Regions from separate parts of the Lentzea roselyniae genome, predicted to be linked through region 2. Evidence: riboswitches for the same ligand, from Rfam matches in the RefSeq annotation. Region 2 holds a riboswitch; each other region holds the start of a gene.
What was found. A riboswitch is a leader RNA that binds a small molecule or an ion and turns the genes downstream of it on or off. The one in region 2 is predicted to bind cobalamin.
Positions count from the first base shown of each region.

Region 1 (7,649 bases), on a different contig from region 2:
GCCCGCCTGAACGGCCGCGATGGTGTTCGCCACGGCGCAGGACGTGTCGTCCTGGCAGTGGATTCCGACTCGGAAGCCGGTCTTCTTGACGACCTCGGCCACCGTCTCGGCGAGCCCCAACGGCAGCTGACCGCCGTTCGTGTCGCACAGCACGACGACGTCGGCGCCACCCTCCACAGCGGACTCCAGCACCCTGAGGCTGGTGTCCGGCGAGAACGCGTAGCCGTCGAAGAAGTGCTCGGCGTCGAGGAAGACTCGCCTGCCGTGTTCCTTGAGGTGCTTGACGGTGTCGCGCACCATCCTCAGGTTCTCGTCGGTGTCCGTGCGCAGCGCCCGCTCGATGTGCCTGAGGTCCGATTTGGCCACCAACGTGACCACCGGGGCCTGGGAGTCGAGAAGTGCCTTGACCTGGGGGTCTTCCTCGACCTTGACCCCTGCCTTGCGGGTCGCTCCGAACGCGACCAGCTTGGCGTGCTTGAGCTCCAGGTCACCGGCCGCCGCGCGGGCGAAGAACTCGGTGTCCTTGGGGAGAGCGCCGGGCCAGCCGCCCTCGATGAAACCGACGCCGAGCGAGTCCAGCAGCCGTGCGACAGCGAGCTTGTCCGTGACGGAGTACGAAATTCCCTCACGTTGGGCGCCATCGCGCAGCGTCGTGTCGTAGACGTGGAACTCGTCGGTCGGGCCGGCCATCGGGGTCATCTCCTCATCCGGACAAACAAAAAGACCCCCCGCGGGATGCGAGAGGTCTGCGCGTCGGGTGCCAGGGGCGGCACTACCCGACGCGCTCGTCGATAATGATGGCGAGGTGCTGAGCCATGTAGCGGATGCTGCCACAGCTCAGCACGACGTACCAAGCGCCGGGAGGAAATCTCCCACTATCTGGTCACGCTCACGCCTGCGACAAGTACTTCGCGAAGGCCTCGATCGAGGCCGGGTTGCGCGGGCCTTCGACCAGCGCGGCGTACGGAAGTGCGAAGAAGCGCTTGTTCTTGATCGCCGGCGAGTTCGCGAGCGGAGCGAAGCCCTCCAGGAACGCCTGCTTCTGCGCGGGCGTGTTCGCCTCACCGTCCGCGTAGTCCACGATCAGCACGACGTCCGGGTCGCGCTGCACGACGGTCTCCCAGTTGACCGTGGTCCAGCTGTCGTCGAGGTCGCCGAAGATGTTGTCGCCGCCCGCCTTGCCGATGACGTCCTGCGGCGCGGCGTTCTTGCCGGACGTGAACGGCTGGTCCTGGCCGCTGTCGTAGAGGAACACCTTCGGGCGCGGCTTGCCCGCCATCAGCTTGCCCGCGTTCTCGATCTGCTGCTGGTAGCCCTTGATGAGCTCCTCGGCCTCGGCCTCGACGCGGAAGATCTTCCCGAGGTTGCGCAGGTCCGTGTACAGCGCGTCGAGGGCGGGCATGATGCCGCGCTGCTTGCCGGCGCCGTTGCGGCACGCCTCGGTGAGCAGGTAGCTCGGGATCCCGAGCTGCTTCAGGGCGTCCGGGGTGAAGCCGGTGCTCTCGCTGAAGCCGTAGCTCCAGCCCGCGAAGACGAGGTCGGCGTTGGCGCCCTGCACGACCTCCTTGGAGATCTTGTCGGCGAGCTTGCGCGTGCTGTCGAAGTCGGCCTTCCACGGCGAGGTCTGCAGGTCCACCCTGTTGTTGCCGTCCACGACGTAGCCGGCCATGCGGTCCTTCAGCCCCAGCGCGAACATCAGCTCGGTGATGCCGGTGTCGTTGGTGACCACTTTGGACGGCACCTTGTCGAACGTGACCTGCTGGCCGCAGTTCGTGATGGTCACCGGGTCCGACTTCGAGGCGTCCTGCGCGACCGTGGCACCGCAGCCGGAGACGAGCAGCAGGGCGGCTGTGGCGAGGGCGGTTCTCAAGGGATGACCTCCTGGTCGAACAGGAGCTGGGGAACTCCCGTGGTGGGGTGTCGGACGACGTGTGCCGTGACGTGGAAAACCTTGGCGATCAGTTCGGGCACGAGGACCTCCTCGGGCGTGCCGTGCGCGACGACGCGGCCTTCTTCGAGCACGTACAGACGGTCGCAGTAGGACGCGGCGAGGTTCAGGTCGTGCAGGACGGTGAGAACCGTGACGCCGAGGCCGCGTGCGAGTGCGAGGACGTCGAGCTGGTGCCGGATGTCGAGGTGGTTGGTCGGCTCGTCCAGCACGAGCACGCGTGGCTCCTGTGCGACGGCACGCGCGATGAGCACGCGCTGGCGTTCACCGCCGGAGAGGCTGAGGAAACCCCGGCCCGCCAGATGCGAGACGTCCACTGTGGCCAGTGCGTCGGCGACGATGCGGCGGTCCGCCTCCGGATCGCGGTCGTGCGGCAGACGGCCCATCTCCACCACCTCGGCCACCGTGAAGTCGAACTCGACCTGTGACTCCTGGGTGAGCGCGGCGAGGTCGCGGGCGATCTTCTGTCGCTTGTGGACGCTCTCGCCGTCGAGCAGGACGATGCCGGCGTGCGGTTTCAGGGCGCGGTAGACGCAACGCAGCGTCGTGGACTTGCCGCTGCCGTTCGGCCCGACGATGCCGACGACCTCGTTCGAGGCGTGCAGCGAGATGTCCTCGATGATGTTCTGGACGGTGACACCGGTGAGCTCGACGCGCATCAGCGCCCTCCGAACACGTACGCCCTGCGGCGCATCAGGAAGATGAAACACGGCACACCGAGGGCGGCGGTGATGACGCCGAGCGGCAGTTCCTCCGGCGCCGCGAGCATGCGTGCGGCCACGTCCACCCACACCAGGAAGCTCGCGCCGGCGAGTGGCGCGAGGGCCAGCACCTTGCGGTGATCGGCGCCCACGACCATGCGGGTGAGGTGCGGCAGCATCAGGCCGACGAAGCCGACCGCGCCGCTGACGGCCACCAGCACGCCGGTGATGGCCGCGGTGACGACGAACAGGTGCGTGCGGAACCGGTTGACCTCGATGCCGAGCGTGGTCGCGGTCTCGTCGCCCATCGCCAGCGCGTTGAGCTGCCGCGCCCTGGTCGTCAGGTAGACGATCCCGGCCGCGGTCACGGCCGTGGCGACCGGCAGAGACTGCCAGTTGGCCCCGCCGAGGCTGCCGAGCAACCAGAACATGGCCGCCCGCGCCGCCTCACCGCGCGGCGCCTGGAACACCAGCAGCATGGCGACGGCCGAGAAGCCGTACGCGAGCGCGGTTCCGGTCAGCACCAGCCGCAACGGCGTGAGCCCCCGGCTCGACCGCGCGGTGATGTACACCAGCGCCGTGGCACCGAGCCCCGTCAGGAACGCTCCGGCCGAGAGCGCGTAGACACCGAGACCGGAGAGCACGCCAAGCGTCGCCACCGCCGTCGCGCCGACGCTGGCTCCGGACGAGATGCCGAGCACGTACGGGTCGGCGAGCGCGTTGCGGACCATGGCCTGGATCGCGACGCCGACCGTGCTGAGGCCGGCGCCGACCACCGCGGCCAGCAGCACACGAGGCAGCCGGATGTCCCAGACGATGTGGTACTGCCCGGCGAGGTCGGCGGGGACCGTGCCGCCGGTCAGCGCCGCCCACAGCAGTTCGAGGGTGACGTCGAACGGTACGGAGACGGGGCCGAGCGCCACACCCGCGACGATGCTGACGGCGAGCACGCCGACGAGCGCGCTGATCTTCCCGATCACATGTTCCCTTCCCGCAGTCCACGGCAGGAGTCGGAGTTCCTCTGCAGCCGTGTGCGGGTGTTCGGGCTCGCCCCTGGTGGGGCCTACCGTTGCGGGTCAGCGCCGGACTTCGACCGGACTTCCCCCGTGCACGACGCTCGTACTCTAACCCGAGCTACAAGGCGCCTTCCGCACCGAAGCCCGGCTCGAAGCGGCGGAAGTACTCCATGCAGTTCGCCATCTGGTGCTCGACGAGGCCGAACTTCGGGGTGTCGTGCGGTTCCAGCATCGCGAGCACGTCGACGGACTCGGTCGCCTTCTCGCCTGGGACGAGGATCTCGGCGCGATCGCCGGGGAAGACGGAGACCTTGTGGCCGACGTGCCACACATCCCGCCTGGATCCCTTGACCAGCACCTTCCACGGCGGGTTGTACTGCTCCAGGTCCTCCAGCTCGTTGCGGATCGAGAGCAGGGCGCTGAACACGGAGTCACCGGTGGACATCTTGCGGCCGAAGGGGCCGTAGAGAGCCATCTTGATCTCTTTCGCGGTGACCGCCTGCCACACGACGCGGCCCACCCAGACCTGTTCCCTGCCCGACTCCGGATCCTTGCCGTGGAGCGGGACGTCGCGCGAGATCGCCGGGAACTCACCGTCCTTGGTCCACTCCGGAAGCTCCTCCACCGGCTGCTGCCGCGGAGGCACCGGCCGGGGTGGTGGCGGCGGAACGGGTGGCCTCATCGCGCGTGGCGGTTGCGGCGGCGGTGGCATCTGGCGCTGCGGACGCATCGGGTGCTGGGGACGCATCGGCGGCTGTTGGGGGTGCATTGGGGCAGAACTCCTGTTGGTCGCCGTGACGTCAGCTGTGCTTGGCCATGATGTCGCGCATCTGCTGCCGATAACTGTTCATCAGCTCCTGCTGCGCGGACTTCTCCCCCGGTGGGAGATCGGGCAGCCTGGAGTCGATCTCCCGGACCAGGTCCTGCAGCCGGAAGTACTGGCTCTTGGAGGGTTCCGGCAACTGCTCCGGTTCCCTGACCCTGGGCTGCTCGTCCGGCTCGCGTTTCGGTTCCTCCGCGGGAGGGTCCGGCTCCCGCTGCGGCTCTGGCTCGCGGTCGTGCGGCACGGGATCGTCCGGATCGGTGCGCTGCGGACCGAACGGCTCGTCGGGGTGCGGGTTGTTGTAGTCCGGTGTGTGCGACGGCGGCTCGTAGTCCGCCCGGTGCCACGGCGGGAGCCCGTCGTCGACGTGCTTGCCGACCTGCGTGCCCATCTGCTCGGCCGCTTCGCGCGCGGACATCTCGGCTGTCTCTCGCAGCACCGCCTTCTCCGCCGTGCCGGCCAGCCCGGCGCCGCCGGTCGCGATGCCGAGACCGACGTCGCCGACCAGCTGACCGAACGCCGCGAACGGGTCCTTCTTCCACTGTTCGACGTTGAGGATGCCCTTGACGGCCTCGGTCGGATGCGTGGCCATGTGGACCATGCCCGCGGCCTGCTGCATCAGGTGGGCCGCGTAGTCGCCGGGGTGGGCCACGTTGTAGGGGTCGAGCGGGTTCATCACCCGCGCCACCTTGACCAGGCCGAGCACGGCCTGGCCCATACCGGAGTGCACCGACACGACCTGGTCCACGGTCTTCTCGATGCTGTCCTCGATCGAGGCACCGAGCTTGGAGAGGAACCCCGGTTCCTCGGGAGCCTTGTCCTTCGCCCTGGTGACGACGGCGGCCGCCTCAGCGGCCGCACTGCGCAGGGCGTTGCGCGCGTCGGCGAGCATCCGCTCGGCGGCCTCCCGCTGGGCCTTGCCGGGATCGTTGAACGGGGCGAGCGGTGCGGGCGCCGAGTCACCGCTGACCTGTGCGGCCATGAACGCCTTCTCGAACTGCGACGCCGCAGCGTCGTACTGGCGCTCGGCGTCCTTGGTGACCTTCTTCGCCTCGTTGTGGAGACGGATCGCCTCCGCGGCTTCGCGTTGCGCGCGCTCGACCGCGCCTTTGTAGGTCGTCAGCGCCTCCACGACGGGCCCGAACGCCTCGGCGGCGTCCCGCCACTTCGGCGTCTCCTTGGCGAAGTACTGCTGGAACTTCTCCGCCGCCGCACCCGTCCAGTGGCCGACGTCCAGTTTGGACAGACCGCCGTACGCCTCCTGACAGGCGGTGCCGAGCTTGCGCAGCCCGCTCGCGGTCTCGTCGAGAGTCGCGACGTCGCCGGGGACGAGCTCCTTCGGGTCGTCGGTGTCGCCGAGCTCACTGCGCCCGAACCAGCTCACGCGCGATCACCGGCCTTCTTGAACGACGTCTCCTCACCGGTGACGTCCTCGACCGCCGAGTCCCACGAGTTCTCGAGGCCCTTCGCGGCCTTGTCCCACTCCTTCTCCATCGAGGTCAACTGCGTGTACGGCTTGCCGAGCTCCTCCCAGGACTGCCTGGTCGGGTCCACCTGTGAGCCGGGGTCGCCGAGCAGCAGCTGGAAACCCTGCTTGAGCTTGTCCTCGGCCTGCTCGTACACGCTGCGCGTGTCGCTGAGCGCCGAGACCATCTCGGTGCCTTCCTCGACGAGGTGCCGCACTCCCCACTTCCAGCGGTCGAAGAACTCCTCCAGCGCCTCGGCGAGCACCTCGTCACCGCACTCGTCCTGGCTGGGGCAGAGGAACCCGAGGCTGGTGGTGCTGGCCATCAGGTGGCCGCCGTCGGGCGCGAACTCCTTCAACGCCGCGACCGTGTCGTTGACGCCCTTGATCGCCTGACCCATCGCGCCGAGGTCGACGCCGAACCCGGTCACGCGTCCACCGCCAGCTCGTCGGCGACGATGCCGCGCACCGGCGGCAGGCTCATCATGTGCTCGGCCCCGTTGTCGAACACGACACCGGTGTTCCTCGGCAACGCGGGCAGGTAGTGGTCGAGCAACCGTTCGCCCGTGACCGCCAGGTAGTGGGCCTCGGTGCTCTCGCCCCTGGCCGCGAGGTGCTCCTGCAACCGCTCGGGGCTCGAGAACGCGGCGAGCCAGTTCAGTCCCTCGATGGAGACGACCGGCAGGGACAGCGGGTCGATCCGCTGCAGGTAGACCGTGCTCTCCCGGAAGGCCCGCAGGAACGCCTCCGGGTTTCCCCCACCCTCGCGGTAGCGCCGCGCGTGCGCCACCGCCTCGTTTTCGTCGTGCATGCCTCTCCCGTTCCACCAATCCCCCCAGATCGGCAGCGCCGTACGTTACCGGCGGCTCACTGTCCGTGCCTGAGCAGTCGATCAACTGAGGTCCGCGTCACTTCGGGAAAAAGATCCGGGGTCGTGTCGATCCGGCGGCAGACCCGTTCGACCTCGGGATGTCAGGCACCGCAACACCGCGGAACAGGGAGACACACCATGAAGTTCATGCTGATCTGGCGCGCGACCGACGAGGCCTTCGCGAACCTGGGCGACGTCGACTTCGACAAGATGCTGGAGACGGTCGGCCGCTTCAACGACGAGATGATCCGCGCCGGCGTCCTGCTCTCCGCGGAGGGCCTGGCCGATGCCTCAGAGGGCGTGGTCGTCGACTTCTCCAGCGAGCCGCCGGTCGTGACGGACGGCCCGTACGGCGAGACCAAGGAGCTGTTCAACGGCTTCTACATCATCAACGTCGCTTCCAAGGAGGAGGCGATCGAGTGGGCCAGGCGCGCGCCGATCACCGGTCCCGGCTTCAAGACCGAGATCCGCCGAGTCCCCACGATCGACGAGTTCCCCCAGGACAACCCGTGGATCCAGAAGGAGCGCGCGTGGCGTGAGCGCACCGGTCAGCTCTGACCCGCGCTGAAGAACGCCGAAGCCCGGCCGGAGAACTCCGGCCGGGCTTCAAAACGTCTGCGAGAACTCAGCCCGTGCGCACGTTCGACGACACGAGCGCCGCGAGCCTGTCACCGATCGCGTAGGTCGCGCCCGGCGACTGGTGGTCGCGCGTCGCCAGGTCGAACGCCACGGAGGCCTCGATCCGGCGCGACGCCTCGTGCTCGCCGAGGTGGTCGAGCAGCAGCGCCACGGACAGCACCGCGGCGGTCGGGTCCGCGATGCCCT
Region 1 is NZ_BAABBE010000008.1:310,367-318,015, forward strand. It holds gene cimA (citramalate synthase) at 1-690, opposite strand, end outside; gene ABFX45_RS17350 (ABC transporter substrate-binding protein) at 890-1,870, opposite strand; gene ABFX45_RS17355 (ABC transporter ATP-binding protein) at 1,867-2,607, opposite strand; gene ABFX45_RS17360 (FecCD family ABC transporter permease) at 2,607-3,629, opposite strand; cobalamin riboswitch at 3,669-3,791, opposite strand; gene ABFX45_RS17365 (hypothetical protein) at 3,784-4,290, opposite strand; gene ABFX45_RS17370 (putative T7SS-secreted protein) at 4,466-5,872, opposite strand; gene ABFX45_RS17375 (hypothetical protein) at 5,869-6,384, opposite strand; gene ABFX45_RS17380 (SseB family protein) at 6,381-6,764, opposite strand; gene ABFX45_RS17385 (YciI family protein) at 6,963-7,382, shown strand; gene ABFX45_RS17390 (3-isopropylmalate dehydrogenase) at 7,450-7,649, opposite strand, start outside.
Region 1: it holds a riboswitch for cobalamin, as region 2 does, so the genes downstream of both, ABFX45_RS17360 (FecCD family ABC transporter permease) here and cobN (cobaltochelatase subunit CobN) in region 2, are expected to answer to the same signal.

Region 2 (7,649 bases):
CGGCGTGCCCGCAATGCTGCGCCAGCTCGCGCAGCACCTGCAGGTACACCCAGTGCAGCGTGCGCGGCCCGAACCGGTGGCCGGTCACGACGGCGTCCAGCGGCAGGTCCGCGACCGCGGTTCTCGCGGTGGCGCAGGCTTCCCGGTAGGCCGCCGTGACCGAGGCGATGGTGTCGCCGGGGTCGAGCCGGAAGGATTCGTCCGGCCTCTGCACCAGGCCGAGCTCCCGGCGCGACGTGCCACCGACGCACTCCTCGAACCACACCCGCTGCATCCACGTGACGTGCTTGAGCAGCCCGAGCAACGTGGTCGCCGACGGGACCAGCCGGCGGCGGGCCTGTTCCTCGGTGAGACCGTGAAGAGTCGCCTCGATGGCGCTGCGACAGTCCTCTATGAACGCTTCGAGCTGTACGCGGTCCCCGTCCAGCGGTACATCGAACACACCCATCAGAGTCTCCCGTCCGGCGGCGGCGTCGACTCTAAGCATGCACGAGGGTGAAGAACTCCTGACGTGACGCGGGGTCCGACCGCAGCAGGCCCTGCAGCGCCGACGTGACGGTGCGGGATCCGTTGACCCGCACGCCTCGCAAGGCCATGCACAGGTGCTCCGCCTCGATCACGACGCCGACTCCCTTGGGGCGCAGGTGTTCCTGAAGCCAGTCCGCGACCTGTTTGGTCAGTCGTTCCTGCACCTGCAGGTCGCGCGCGAACATCTCCACGACCCGCGCGAGCTTCGACAGGCCCAGGATTCGTTCGCCCGGCAGGTAGCCGACGTGCGCGACACCGTGGAACGGCAGCATGTGGTGCTCGCACAACGACTGCACCGGAATCCCGCGTGCCAGCACGAGCTCGTCGTAGCCCTCGTCGTTCGGGAACGTCGTGAGGTTGAAGGCCCTCGGCGTCAGGAGTTCCGCGTACGCCTCGGCGACCCGGCGCGGTGTGTCCGCCAGGTGCACCGAGAACGGGTCCTTTCCCAGCGCCTTCAGCAGGTCGGTCACCGCATGCCGGGCCGCCTCCGTGTCGATGACGGGATCGGTCATCGGCTGGCCAGCCTGGACAACGCGAGCGCGCCGACCAGCAGACCGACGTCGCGCAACGCGACGTCGTAGTAGCCGGGCAGGGTCAGCAGGTTCACGATGATGCCGAGCAGCCAGGCGGCGACGACCAGCCCGCCCCACTTCGGCTGCAGCGCGACCAGCACACCGGCCACGATCTCGATCACGCCGACGATGTACATCGCGGCCTGCGGGCTGCCGGGCACGATCGAGTCGACCCACGGCGCCAGGTAGACGGGCCAGTCCACGAGCAGGTTGAAGAACTTGTCCAGCCCGAACAGGATCGGCGCCACCGTGAAGACCGTGCGCAACAGCACGAACGCCTGCGTCGCGGGATCCGTGCGCGTCAGGACTACCATGACTCCTCCTTCTAACGACAACGTTCGCTAACGTTAGAACCACTGGCAGATTTTCGTCAACCGAAGTAGGTTTTAGAGATGGCCGACCCCGTCGCCGCCGTCGCGGCCCTCGACGAGCCGAACCGGCGCAAGCTCTACGACTTCGTGGTGCGCCAAACCGCGCCCATCAGCAAGGACGAGGCGTCCGAGGCCATCGGTCTGCCGCGCACGACGGCCGGGTTCCACCTCGACAAGCTGGTCGAGATGGGGCTGCTGGACGTGGTCCACGAGCGGCGCTCCGGACGCACCGGGCCCGGCGCCGGACGGCCGGCGAAGCTGTACCGGCGGTCGGACGAGCAGATCGAGGTGTCGTTGCCCGATCGGCGGTACGAGGCCGCGAGCCACCTGCTGACCGAGTCACTGCTCGAGGCGGAGAGCACCGGGGAGCCGCCGCGCGAGATCCTGAACCGGCGCGCGTACGAGTGGGGCGAGGACCTGGCGACGCAGGCGGATGGCGACGTCGTGCAGGTGCTGGAGGACCTCGGGTTCGAGCCCCAGGCCGAGGGGGACTCGGTCCTGCTGGGCAACTGCCCGTTCCACAGCCTCGCCCAGAAGCACACCCAGCTGGTGTGCGGGATGAACCTGTGCCTGGTCAGCGGGCTGCTGGACGGGATCGAGGCGAGCAGTCACACCGCTCACCTCGACCCGTCACCAGGACATTGCTGTGTTCGGCTGGATCAGGCCTGAGGATCAGGCGCCGTCTTCCAGGTCGCCCTCGGTCTCAAGGTAGGCGGACCTGAGTGCGTCGAGAGTCGCCGGCTCCGGGTGCTCCCACATCTTGCGCTCCGCCGCCTCCAGCAGCCGCTCGGCGATGCCGTGCAACGCCCACGGGTTCGAGGCCTGCAGGAACTTGCGGGTCTCCGGGTCGAGCACATAGGTCTCGGTCAGCTTCTCGTACATCCAGTCCGCGACGACACCGGTCGTGGCGTCGTACCCGAACAGGTACTCGACCGTCGCCTGCAGCTCGAACGCGCCCTTGTACCCGTGCTGCCGCATCGCCCCGACCCAGCGCGGGTTCACCACGCGGGCGCGGAAGATGCGTGAGGTCTCCTCGGTCAGGGTCCGCGTGCGCACCGCCTCCGGGCGCGTGCTGTCACCGACGTACGCCGCGGGTGCCTTGCCCGTCAGCGCCTTCACCATCGTGACCATGCCGCCGTGGTACTGGAAGTAGTCGTCCGAGTCGGCGATGTCGTGCTCGCGGGTGTCGATGTTCTTGGCCGCCACCGCGATCCGCCGGTATGCCGACTCCATGTCCTCGCGCGCGGCAACACCGTCGACGCCGCGTCCGTAGGCGTAGCCGCCCCACACCGCGTAGACCTCGGCGATGTCGGACGAGTCGCGCCAGTTGCGGCTGTCGATCAACGGCAGCACGCCCGCGCCGTACGCGCCCGGCTTGGAGCCGAAGATCCGCAGCGTAGCCCTGCGCTCGTCGCCGTGCTCCGCCAGGTCCGCGACCATGTGCGCCCGCACGAAGTTCCGGTCCGCCGGCTCGTCCAGTGACGCCACCAGCTGCACGGCATCGTCCAAAAGGGACACGACATGCGGGAAGGCGTCGCGGAAGAACCCGGAGATCCGGACCGTGACGTCGACGCGCGGCCTGTCCAGCTCCTCCAGCGGGATGACCTCGAGGCCCGTGACGCGGCGGGACTGGTCGTCCCACACCGGCCGCACGCCCAGCAGCGCGAACACCTCGGCGATGTCGTCGCCGGCCGTGCGCATCGCCGACGTGCCCCACACCGACAGGCCGACCGAGGGCGGCCACTCGCCGTCGTTCTCCTCGCGGTACCGGGCGAGCAGCGAGTCGGCCATCGCCTGACCGGTCTCCCACGCGAGGCGCGACGGGATGGCCTTCGGGTCGACCGAGTAGAAGTTGCGGCCGGTCGGCAGCACGTTCACCAGGCCGCGCAACGGAGAGCCCGACGGACCGGCCGGGATGTAGCCGCCGTCCAGCGCGTGCAGCACGTTCGTCATCTCGTCCGTGGTGCGCGCCAACCGGGGCACGACCTCGACGGCGGCGAACTCCAGGATCTTCTGCACGTCGGCCGACTCGTGCAGAGTCCGTGCCACGGAAGCGTCCCAGCCCGCGTCTTCCATGGCCTGGACGAGCGCGCGAGCCTGTTCCTCGACGGCGTCGACGTCTTCGCGGGTCGTCGTGGTGAGTCCGAGTGCTTCGCGCAGGCCCGGCAGCGCGGCGACCTGGCCGCCCCACATCTGACGTGCCTGCAGCATCGCGAGCACGAGGTTGACCCGCACCGAACCGGTCGGCGCCTCGCCGAGGACGTGCAGGCCGTCGCGGATCTGGACGTCCTTGACCTCGCACAGCCAGCCGTCGACGTGCAGCAGGAACTCGTCGAACTCCGCGTCGTGCGGCCGGTCGTCCAGGCCGAGGTCGTGGTCGAGCTTCGCGGCCTGGATCAGCGTCCAGATCTGCGCCCGGATCGCCGGCAGCTTGGCCGGGTCCATCGCGGAGATGTTGCCGTACTCGTCGAGCAGCTGCTCCAGCCGCGCGATGTCGCCGTAGCTGTCGGCGCGGGCCATCGGCGGTACGAGGTGGTCGACCAGCGTGGCGTGCGCGCGCCGCTTCGCCTGCGTGCCCTCACCGGGGTCGTTGACGAGGAACGGGTACACCAGCGGCAGATCGCCCAGCGCCGCGTCCGTGCCGCAGGACGCCGACATGCCGACGGTCTTGCCCGGCAACCACTCCAGGTTGCCGTGCTTGCCGACGTGCACCACGGCGTCCGCGCCGAACCTCGACTCGATCCACCGGTAGGCCGCGAGGTAGTGGTGCGACGGCGGCAGGTCCGGGTCGTGGTAGATCGCGATCGGGTTCTCACCGAACCCGCGGGGCGGCTGGACGATCACGACCACGTTGCCGGACTCCAGCGCCGCCAGCACGATCTCGCCGTCCTTGGACCGCGAGTGGTCGACGAACAGCGAGCCGGGCGCGTCGCCCCAGTGCTCCTGCATCGACTCGCGGAAGTCCTCGGGCAGCGTCTCGTAGAACTCCCGGTACTCCGCCGCGGCGATGCGCACGGGGTTGCTCTCGAACTGCTCCTGCGTGAGCCAGTCCGCGTCCTGCCCACCGGCGGCGATCAACGCGTGGATCAACGCGTCGCCGTCCTGCTCGTCGACGCCCGGCAGCTCGGTGCCGATGTCGTAGCCGTGCTCCCGCATGGCCTTCAGCAACCGTACGGTCGAGGCGGGCGTGTCGAGACCGACCGCGTTGCCGATCCTGGAGTGCTTGGTCGGGTACGCCGACAGCATCACCGCGATCTTGCGCTCACCGACCGGGACGTGCCGCAGCCGCGCGTGCCTGACCGCGATGCCGGCGACGCGCAGCGCCCGCTCGGGATCCGCCACGTAGACGGTGAGGCCGTCGGAGTCGATCTCCTTGAACGAGAACGGAACCGTGATGATCCGGCCGTCGAACTCCGGGATCGCCACCTGCGTCGCGGTGTCCAAAGGGGACAGTCCATCGTCGTTGGAGTCCCACGACTCGCGGCTCGACGTCAGGCACAACCCCTGCAGGATCGGCACGTCCAGCGCCGCCAGCGCCCCGACGTCCCACGCGTCGTCGTCCCCGCCTGCGCTCGCCTTGGCGGGGTTCGTGCCACCGGCCGCCAGCACCGTCACGATGAGCGCGTCGGCCTGCCCCAGCGTCTCCAGCAGCTCGGGCTCGGCGGTGCGCAGCGACGAGCAGTAGACCGGCAGCGGCTTCCCGCCCTTGGCCTCGATCGCGTCGCACAACGCGTGCACGAACGCCGTGTTCCCCGCGACGTGATGCGCCCGGTAGTAGAGCACCGCGACCGTCGGGCCGTCCTGCGCGGGCTCGCGCTCCAGCACACCCCACGTGGGCGTGGCGGCGGGCGCCGCGAACCCGTGCCCGGTCAGCAGGATCGTGTCCTCGAGGAACTTGTGCAGCTCGGTGAGGTTCACCGGCCCGCCGTGCGCCAGGTAGAGGTGGGCCTCGGCGCAGACACCGCCGGGCACCGTCGACAGCTCCATGAGCGCCGCGTCCGGCTGCTGCTCACCGCCGAGCACCACCACGGGCAGCCCGCAGGCCAGCAGCCAGTCGAGCCCCTCCTCCCACATCCTCCGCCCGCCGAGGATGCGCACCACGACCAGGTCGACGCCCTCGACGAGCGCGGGCAGGTCGTCGACGGTCAGTCGCGCGGGGTTGCCGAGCCGGTACTCGGCGCCACTCGCCCGGGCCGACAGCAGGTCGGTGTCGGAGGTCGACAGCAGCAGGATCACGCAGGCTCCATCCCTCGTGGGGTCCTCGCCCCAGGTTGCGGGTGACAGACGAAGCGGAGTTCCTGACTCCCAGCGGTTCGCTGGTCACAGTGGCGGGACCGCGCCGGATTCACACCGGCTTCCTCCTGCGCTTCGTCGTTCGGGCTCACCCTAACCGGCGGGTTACAGTCCGACCTATGCGTACTCACCCGGATGCCTGCCCAGGCGCCGTCGAGCTGCACCAGGCGGCTGACGGCGGCCTCGCGCGCATCCGGGTCCCCGGCGGCACCCTCACGGCAGCTCAGTGGGACGTCGTGCGGCTCGCCGCCCTGGAACTCGGCACCGGCTCGCTGGAGCTGACCTCGCGGGCGAACCTCCAGATCAGGGGCCTCGCGGACGGTCTGGAACTGGGTGCGCGGCTGCGTGCGGCAGGCCTGCTGCCTTCGGACACGCACGAGCGCATCCGCAACATCATCGCGGCGCCGCTGGAGGCCAACCAGGCCCTGGTCGACGCGCTGGACGCGGCCCTGTGCGCGGACCCCGCGCTGGCCTCGCTACCCGGGCGTTTCCTGGTGACGGTTGGCGCGTCGGTCAGCGGCCTCGGCGGCGACTTCGGGCTGGTCGACGACGTGTTGCTGCTCGCAGGGACCGACACGGGTGTGCGTGTTCAGGACCCCGTGGACGCTCTCGTGACCGCCGCCCGTCTCTTCCAGGAGATGCGCGGGGCCGCCTGGCGCCTGTCCGAAGTGGACGGCGGTGTGCGGAAGATCACCGAACACTTCGGTGCCACCGGCGGATCGCGGATCACTCCGGCTGTGACGCCTGTCGCACCTTCGCCGACCACACCGGGTGTGCCGCTGGGACGGCTGGATGCGCATCTCCTCGCGGGTGTGCCGGTGCGGTTGACGCCGTGGCGCAGCCTCGTCGTGCCGGCGGGTACCGACACGTCCGGCCTGATCACCGACCCGGCCTCCCCTTGGCACGGCGTGAGCGCCTGCACCGGCCGCCCCGGCTGCGCGAAGTCACTCAGCGACGTACGGGCCGACGCGCGCGCTTGGGTAGACGCGGCCCACCACACACACGCTCCGGCCGGGGTTCCCCCAATTTCAACTCTAGTGAGCAGGTCTGACATTTCTCGTGGCCAACCGGTCCACTGGTCGGGTTGCTCACGCCGGTGTGGCCGCCCCACCGGCGATGTGATCGAGTTCGTCGCGACCGGCGACGGCTACGAGGAGACCAGGTGACGGAGTACATCAAGGAAGGCGCGGAGATCTACCGCCGCTCCTTCGCGACCATTCGCGCGGAGGCGGACCTCGCCGGCTTCCCGCAGGACGTCGCGCGGGTCGTCGTGCGGATGATCCACTCGTGCGGCATGACCGACCTGACGCACGACATCGCCTTCTCCCCCAACGTCGTGCGGCACGCCCACGCCGCGTTGCTCGACGGCGCGCCCATCCTCTGCGACGCCAACATGGTCGCGGCCGGGGTGACCCGCCGCCGGCTGCCCGCGGACAACGAGGTCCTGTGCTACCTGCAGGACCCGCGCACGCCCGAGCTGGCCAAGCGCATCGGCAACACCCGCAGCGCGGCAGCGCTGGAACTGCTGGCGGACCGCTTCCAGGACGCGGTGATCGCGATCGGCAACGCGCCGACGGCGTTGTTCCACCTGCTCGACCTGATCGCGCAGGGCGCCCCGAGGCCTGCCGCCGTCCTCGGCATCCCGGTGGGCTTCATCGGCGCGGCGGAGTCCAAGGAAGCTTTGGCCGCAACGGATCTGGAGTACCTGGTGGTGCACGGCCGGCGCGGCGGCAGCGCCATGACGGCAGCAGCTATCAACGCGATTGCGAGCGAAGAGGAATGACGGGCAAGCTCTACGGCGTCGGCCTGGGTCCTGGCGACCCGGAACTCGTGACGGTCAAGGCCGCGCGGCTCATCGGGGAAGCCGACGTCGTCGCGTTCCACA
Region 2 is NZ_BAABBE010000024.1:26,980-34,628, reverse strand. It holds gene ABFX45_RS33360 (DinB family protein) at 1-448, opposite strand, end outside; gene folE (GTP cyclohydrolase I FolE) at 480-1,040, opposite strand; gene ABFX45_RS33350 (DoxX family membrane protein) at 1,037-1,414, opposite strand; gene ABFX45_RS33345 (helix-turn-helix transcriptional regulator) at 1,493-2,140, shown strand; gene cobN (cobaltochelatase subunit CobN) at 2,144-5,707, opposite strand; adenosylcobalamin (AdoCbl) riboswitch at 5,716-5,857, opposite strand; gene ABFX45_RS33335 (hypothetical protein) at 5,884-6,930, shown strand; gene ABFX45_RS33330 (precorrin-8X methylmutase) at 6,927-7,547, shown strand; gene ABFX45_RS33325 (precorrin-2 C(20)-methyltransferase) at 7,544-7,649, shown strand, end outside.

Region 3 (7,649 bases), on a different contig from region 2:
CAGGTCGAGCAGACCGACCATGGCCACCGTCACGACGACGGCGAGTGAGCCGCCGGTGGCGGCGAGTCGAGGAATCAGCACATAACGCCCAACGCCGGGACGAGCCCGTGCGGTTCCTGGGTTCAGGAAGCCGACAGGATGCTCCCAGCTTTCCGACAGGTTCAGTTCAGCACGGCTCCGCACGTGACGTTGACCTGCGTTCCTGTGATCGTGCGGCCCCAGTCCGAGGCCACGAACACCGCTGCTCTCCCGACGTCCTCCAGTGTCGCCGCTCTGCCGAGCGCCGTCTGGCCGACGATGTCCGGCTCGACCTGGTCACGGATGCCCGCGGGGATGGACTCGGGGATTCCGCCGGTCTGCAGCGTCACGGCCCGGACGCCGTGCGGCCCGAGCTCCTCGGCGAGCTGGCGGCACATCGCCTGGACCGCGTCGAACGCCGTGACCAGGCCGCCGAGCTGCCAGCGGCGGTGCACCGAGCCGTCACTTGTGCCGCCGAAGAACAGGATGACGCCGCTGCCCTGCCTGACCATGTGCCGGGCGGCGGCGCGGGCGGTGAGGAACTTCGAGCGGACGTTGGTGACGACCGGGCTGAGGTAGTCGTCGACGCTCATCTCGTGGATCGGTGTGCCCTGCACGTCGTTGTCGGAGATGACGTTGACCGAGATGTCGATCCGCTCGAACGCGGCCGCGTGCCGGTCGACGCTCTGCTCGTCCAGCGCGTCGACCACGGCGTACCCGACGCCGAGCTCTTCCGCCTTGGCCTTGAGCGCCGCCTCGGTGCGCGCGGCGAGGTGCACTTCGGCACCCGCCTCGGCGAACGCCCCGGCGATCGCGCCGCCGATCGTGCCGGCGCCGTAGACGACGGCGACCTTGCCGGTGAGGTTCACCGGTACGCCCTGAACCACTCGACCTCGAACTCCTTCGGATAGCGCCCGGTCCGCTCCGGCCCGAACTCGAAGACGGCGAGCTGGAACTGCATCGGGTAGTCCGGCGCCTGGTGCACCGTGTTGACCAGGTCGCCGTCCACGAAGAAGTCGACGCGGCCCGGCTGCCAGTCCGCGCCGTAGACGTGGAACTCGCGCCCGTCGATCGGCACGTCCACGACCTCGAACTCGTCGGTGATCCTCGGGTCGCCGAACGGGTGCAGCCCCATCCCGACGCCGGTGTTCGCCGGGTAGACGTGCTTGCCGAAGATCTCCGCGATGCAGATCTCGGCCGACCGCTCCGGCACGTCCTCCAGTCCGATCATCCACAGCGCGACCATGCAGCTGGGGTCGTCGATCGCCTTGCAGCGGATCTCGAACCGGCCGTACGTCGGGGTGTAGAGCCGCAGGTCCTGCTGCTTCTCCCGCACCTGGAGGTCGGGGCGGAACCGGGACTGTCCCTCGGTGAGCGCGGTCTGCAGGCCCGAGACCCTGGTGTCGCCGTCGAACTCGGGGCACCACGGCTCCTGGTCGGCGTCGATGCGCAGGACCAGGCCGTTGTCGTTGCGGTAGCGGGCGGCGGTGGCCGACCTGGAACTCCAGTGCGGCAGATAGTGCGGGTACCACCGGTCCAGCGTGGTGAACCGGTCCTCGAACTCGAGCTCTCGTCCGGTCATGTCACCGAGGGTAACTCCTACCGCAGCGCGACAGCCGCTTCTGCGGCCACCGCGTCGGCCACGGCGGTCAGCGCCGGCGAGTCCAGCTTCCACTGCTGCCAGTACAGCGGGATGTCGACGGTCCGGCCCGGCGCGAGGTCGACCAGGCCCTCCTGCAGCTGCTGCGGCGGCACCATGCCCCACCCGAGCCCGGCCACGATCGCCCGCACGTACACCTCCGACGACGGCACGTAGTGGCGGTGTTCCGCGGCGCCCCGGCCACGGGTCAGCGTGCGCACGAACCTGTCCTGCAGGTCGTCGTTGCGGTCGAACACCACCACCGGCGCGTCCGGCAGCCACGACTTCACGGGACCGTCGGCGTACGTGTCTATAAAGGACTGCGACGCCATTGCCGCGTAACGGATGCTGCCCAGCTTCCGCACGGAACAGCCCGCGACCGGCTCACGCGAGGACGTCACCGCGGCCATCACCACGCCCTGTCGCAGCAGAGCCGTCGTGTGGTCCTGGTCCTCGCGGTGGAGGTCGAACGAGATCTTGAGCGACGAGGGAACCCGTTGCAGCGCGGGAAGGAACCACGTGGCGAGCGAGTCGGCGTTGACCGCGATCGGCACCCGGACCACGGCGTCCGACCCGAGGGCGGCGTCAAGATCCTGGTCCAGCGCGAGCAGTTGCCGACCGTACCGGACCAGCACCTCCCCCGACGGCGTCAGCCGCACCGGCCGCGCCCGCACCAGCAGCACCCGGCCCGTTCGCTGCTCCAGGGCTTTGATCCGTTGCGACACAGCGGAAGGCGTGACGTGCAGCATCGCCGCGGCGGCGTCGAACGTGCCCGCGTCGACGACCGCGAGCAGCGTGCGCACCAGGTCCAGATCCATCACAGCTGCTAATGGTACGTAAGAATCTTTAGCTGGTCTCATCAAGACGCCGTCAATACCGTCGATGGTGTGACTGACCTGCTGCTCGGCTTCGGCACCATGCTGACCCTGATCGTCGCCATCGGCGCGCAGAACGCTTTCGTGCTGCGCCAAGGACTTCGCCGCCACGCCGTGGCGAAGGTCGTCGCGGTGTGCGCCGTCTCGGACGCGATCCTGGTCGCGGTCGGCGTCGCCGGCTTCGGAGCCATCGTCAGCAAGTGGCCGCAGGCGATCACCGTCGCCGCGATCGTGGGCGGCCTCTTCCTGCTGGGCTACGGGTTTCTGGCCGCCCGTCGCGCGTTCAACCCGTCCGCACTGACCGTGGAGCCGGCCCGGAGCGGCCGCCCCGTCCTCACCGCGCTCGCCCTCACGTGGCTCAACCCGCACGTCTACCTGGACACCGTGCTGCTGCTCGGTTCGATCGCGGCCGGCCGGTGGCTCTTCGGGGTCGGCGCGGTGACCGCGAGCGTCACGTGGTTCGTCGCGCTCGGGTTCGGCGCCCGGCTGCTCAGCCCGCTGTTCGCGAAGCCCCGCGCGTGGCGGGTGCTGGACGGCGTGATCGCGGCCGTGATGATCAGTCTCGGCGTGACCCTGATCGCCGGGTCGTGATCATCACCAGGACCGCCGACACCGCCAGCACGCCGCTCGTCACGGGCGCCGCGGCACCGGCCGCGAGGGACGCCGAAGCCAGCCCCGCGCTGACGAGAGCACCTGCGATGATCTTCGGCCGAACTTCACCCACGTTGATCACCCTAACCCACGACACGCCCATGTTGGGTGGTGATCCAGAGCCCACCACCACATGTAGTATCTGCCGCGCTGGTGGTTCACCGGCCCGGAGCAACGGGCCGGTGAGGCAAGAGGGAACCTGGTGCGAGTCCAGGACTGCCCCGCAGCGGTGAGTGGGAACGAAAGCCGTCAACGAAGCACTGGGTCGCGAGACCTGGGAAGCGACGGCCGGTAGGAGCGAGAGGTGCGCCCACGAGTCCGAAGACCTGCCACTGGTGTGCGCGCAAGCCTGCGCGCACGACACGGTGCCCCGAGGGAGGGCGGCTGTGTGCACCAGTGGTCTCGTCACTGGCGTGCGCGTGCGTTTCCTCGGGCCGAGCTCGCGAGGAGAGAGCGTGCCCGACCGCCCAACGGCTATGGATCACCTGTCTGGGGTCGTCAACGAAGCATGTGCCGACCTGCCCAACGCGTCGGCAGAGGCGGTTCTGACCGAGACCAAGCGGAACCTCTACGCCGGCATCACCGACGCCGAGCTCGCCCTGGCGCCGATCATGGCCGCCCGCACGATGGTCGAGCACGACCCGGACTACTCGTACGTCAGCGCCCGGTTGCTGCTGGACAGGCTGCGCGCCGAGGCGTGCGGCACACCCCTGTCCCACGCCGAGATGACCGAGCGCTACCCGTCGTACTTCACCGAGTTCGTCCGCCACGGCATCGAGCTGGGCCAGCTGGACCCGCGCCTCGCGGACTACGACGTGGCCCGCCTGGGTGCCGCACTCGACGCGTCGCGTGACCTGAACTTCCAGTTCCTGGGCATGCAGACGTTGTACGACCGCTACTTCCTGCACCACGACGGCCGCCGCTACGAGCTGCCGCAGGCGTTCTTCATGCGCGTCGCCATGGGCCTCGCCCTCGACGAGGACGACCGCGACGCCCGCGCCGTCGAGTTCTACGAGCTGCTGTCGTCGTTCGACTTCATGTGCTCGACCCCGACCCTGTTCAACTCGGGCACCACCCGCCCGCAGCTGTCGTCGTGCTTCCTGACCACTGTGGACGATGATCTTGCGGGCATCTTCCACGGCATCAGGAACAACGCGCTGCTCAGCAAGTTCGCCGGTGGTCTCGGCAACGACTGGACCCCGGTGCGCGGCATCGGCGCGCACATCAGGGGTACCAACGGCAAGTCGCAGGGCGTGGTGCCGTTCCTGAAGATCGCGAACGACACCGCCGTAGCCGTGAATCAGGGCGGCAAACGCAAGGGCGCGGTCTGCGCGTACCTGGAGACCTGGCACATCGACGTCGAGGAGTTCCTCGACCTGCGCAAGAACACCGGCGACGAACGCCGCCGCACACACGACATGAACACCGCGAACTGGGTGCCGGACGAGTTCCTGCGCCGGGTCCGCGCGAACGGCCCGTGGACCCTGTTCTCGCCCGACGAGGTGCCGGATCTGCACGACGCGTTCGGTGACGACTTCGCGCGGAAGTACCGTGCGTACGAGGAGAAGGCCGACCGCGGCGAGATCAGGGTGTTCCGCCGCGTGCAGGCCGTGGACCTGTGGCGGCGCATGCTGACCATGCTGTTCGAGACGGGCCACCCGTGGATCACGTTCAAGGACCCGTGCAACCTGCGTTCGCCGCAGCAGCACAGCGGTGTCGTGCACTCCAGCAACCTCTGCACCGAGATCACCCTCAACACCTCGGTCGACGAGGTCGCGGTCTGCAACCTGGGCTCGGTCAACCTCGCGCGGCACGTCACCGAGCAGGGCATCGACCACGCGCGGCTCGAGAAGACCGTGCGCACGGCGGTGCGGATGCTCGACAACGTGATCGACGTCAACTACTACACGATCCCCGAGGCGCGGAACTCGAACCTCAAGCACCGCCCGGTCGGCCTGGGCCTGATGGGTTTCCAGGACGCGCTGTTCACGCTCGGCACCCCGATGGCGAGCGAGGAGGCCGTCGAGTTCGCGGACCGCAGCATGGAGGAGATCAGCTACTACGCGATCGAGGCGTCCGCCGACCTCGTGGCCGAACGCGGCGCGTACCGGTCGTTCGAGGGATCGCTGTGGAGCCAGGGGATCCTGCCCATCGACTCGATCGGCATCCTCGCGCGGAACCGCGGCGAAGACGAGCTCGACGTCGATCGCGAGTCCACGATGGACTGGGGCAGGATCCGGGAGAAGGCCCGCAAGGGCATGCGGAACTCCAACGTCATGGCCATCGCGCCGACCGCGACCATCGCGAACATCACCGGCGTGAACCAGTCGATCGAACCGCTGTACCGCAACCTGTACGTGAAGTCGAACATGTCCGGCGACTTCACCGTGATCAACCCCGACCTGGTGCGCGCGCTCAAGCAGCGCAAGCTCTGGGACGAGCAGATGGTCGCGGACCTCAAGCTGCACGACGGCAGCCTCGGCGCGATCGACCGCGTGCCGCCGTACCTCAAGGCGTTGTACGCCACCGCGTTCGAGGTCGACAGCTCGTGGCTGATCGAGGCGGGCGCGCGCCGGCAGAAGTGGATCGACCAGGCGCAGTCGCTGAACCTGTACCTCGGCCAGCCCAGTGGCCGCAAGCTCGACGAGCTGTACCAGCTGGCGTGGGTGCGCGGTCTCAAGACCACGTACTACCTGCGCACCCAGAGCGCCACGCACGTGGAGAAGTCCACGCTGCAGGGCACCGACGGCAAGCTCAACGCCGTCTCCCCCGTCGCTTGCTCCGTCACCGAACCTGACTGTGAGGCTTGCCAGTAATGAGCAACATCGAAGCGGGCGCGGCGCGTGTGAGCGTGGACGACAAGGCGATGATCAACTGTCGCGCCGACGTCAACCAGCTGCTGCCGCTCAAGTACCACTGGGCGTGGGAGAAGTATCTCAACGGCTGCAACAACCACTGGATGCCGACCGAGGTGTCCATGCAGGCGGACATCGCGCTCTGGAAGACAGCGTCTTCATCGGGCGGCCTGACCGACGAGGAACGCCGCATGATCAAGCGGAACCTCGGCTTCTTCGCCACGAGCGAGTCGTTGGTGGCCAACAACATCGTGCTCGCGGTGTACCGGCACCTGACGAACCCCGAGTGCCGCCAGTACCTGCTGCGCCAGGCCTTCGAGGAGGCCGTGCACACCCACACGTTCCAGTACATCTGCGAGTCGCTCGGCCTGGACGAGGGCGAGCTGTTCAACATGTACCGGGAGATCCCGTCCATCACGGACAAGGCCGCCTGGGCGCTGCAGTACACGCAGCACCTGGAGGACCCGGAGTTCACGACCGGCACGCCGGACAAGGACCAGGCCTTCCTCAAGGACCTCGTGGCGTTCTACGTGGTCTTCGAGGGCATGTGGTTCTACACCGGCTTCGCGCAGATCCTGTCGCTGGGCCGCCGCAACAAGATGGTCGGCATCGCCGAGCAGTACCAGTACATCCTGCGCGACGAGTCGATCCACCTGAACTTCGGCATCGACGCGATCAACCAGATCAAGATCGAGAACCCGCACCTGTGGAACGACGTGTTCCAGAAGGAGGTGCGCACCATGCTCGCCGAGGGCTGCGAGCTGGAGATCGCGTACGGCCGGGACACGATGCCGAACGGGATCCTGGGTCTCAACGCCGAGCTGTGCGAGCAGTACATGCGGTTCATCACGAACCGCCGCTGCGCCCAGCTCGGGCTGGAACCGGTGTGGGAGCAGACGGAGAACCCGTTCCCGTGGATGTCGGAGATGATGGATCTGAAGAAGGAGAAGAACTTCTTCGAGACCCGCGTCATCGAATACCAGAACGGTGGCTCACTGGAGTGGTGAGCCACGACTCCTGTCAGCCGAGCCGGACAGCGCTCGGAAGCCCGGCCCGGTCCGCGACGGGCCACCGCAGCGGATCGGGCCCCAGCTTCACCAGTTCGGCGACCTGCAGCTTCGACCACGGCGAGATCTCACGCGTGCCGTCCAGCACCGAAGAGGCGAACTCCGCCCACGGCACGCGCTCGGCCGAGTCGACCTCGTCCGGGTTCGGGGTGGGCTCGTCGTCGGAGAGGACCCGGAACACCGGGCACATCTCGTTCTCGACGACGCCGCCCATCTCGGCGCGGTAGCGGAAGCGGGGCAGCAGCAGTTCCGGATCGGAGCACTTCAGGCCGAGCTCGTCGCGCAGGCGGCGCAGCACGGCCTGGCCCATGTCCTCGTCCGGCAGCGGGTGACCACAGCACGTGTTCGTCCACACGCCGGGGAACGTCTTCTTGTGCAGCGCGCGGCGGGTGAGCACGATGCGTCCGGCCGAGTCGAAGACGTAGCTGGAAAACGCCAGGTGCAGCGGGGTCTCCGCGTGGTGCACCACGGCCTTGTCCTCGACGCCGATCGCCGAACCGTCCTCAGCGAGGAGAACCACCTGTTCCACAGTCACGACAGTACG
Region 3 is NZ_BAABBE010000003.1:30,435-38,083, reverse strand. It holds gene ABFX45_RS05510 (DUF998 domain-containing protein) at 1-81, opposite strand, end outside; gene ABFX45_RS05505 (SDR family oxidoreductase) at 162-905, opposite strand; gene ABFX45_RS05500 (glycoside hydrolase family 16 protein) at 884-1,600, opposite strand; gene ABFX45_RS05495 (LysR family transcriptional regulator ArgP) at 1,618-2,475, opposite strand; gene ABFX45_RS05490 (LysE/ArgO family amino acid transporter) at 2,575-3,123, shown strand; gene ABFX45_RS05485 (hypothetical protein) at 3,089-3,256, opposite strand; cobalamin riboswitch at 3,321-3,531, shown strand; gene ABFX45_RS05480 (ribonucleoside-diphosphate reductase subunit alpha) at 3,660-5,999, shown strand; gene ABFX45_RS05475 (ribonucleotide-diphosphate reductase subunit beta) at 5,999-7,045, shown strand; gene idi (isopentenyl-diphosphate Delta-isomerase) at 7,059-7,634, opposite strand.
Region 3: it holds a riboswitch for cobalamin, as region 2 does, so the genes downstream of both, ABFX45_RS05480 (ribonucleoside-diphosphate reductase subunit alpha) here and cobN (cobaltochelatase subunit CobN) in region 2, are expected to answer to the same signal.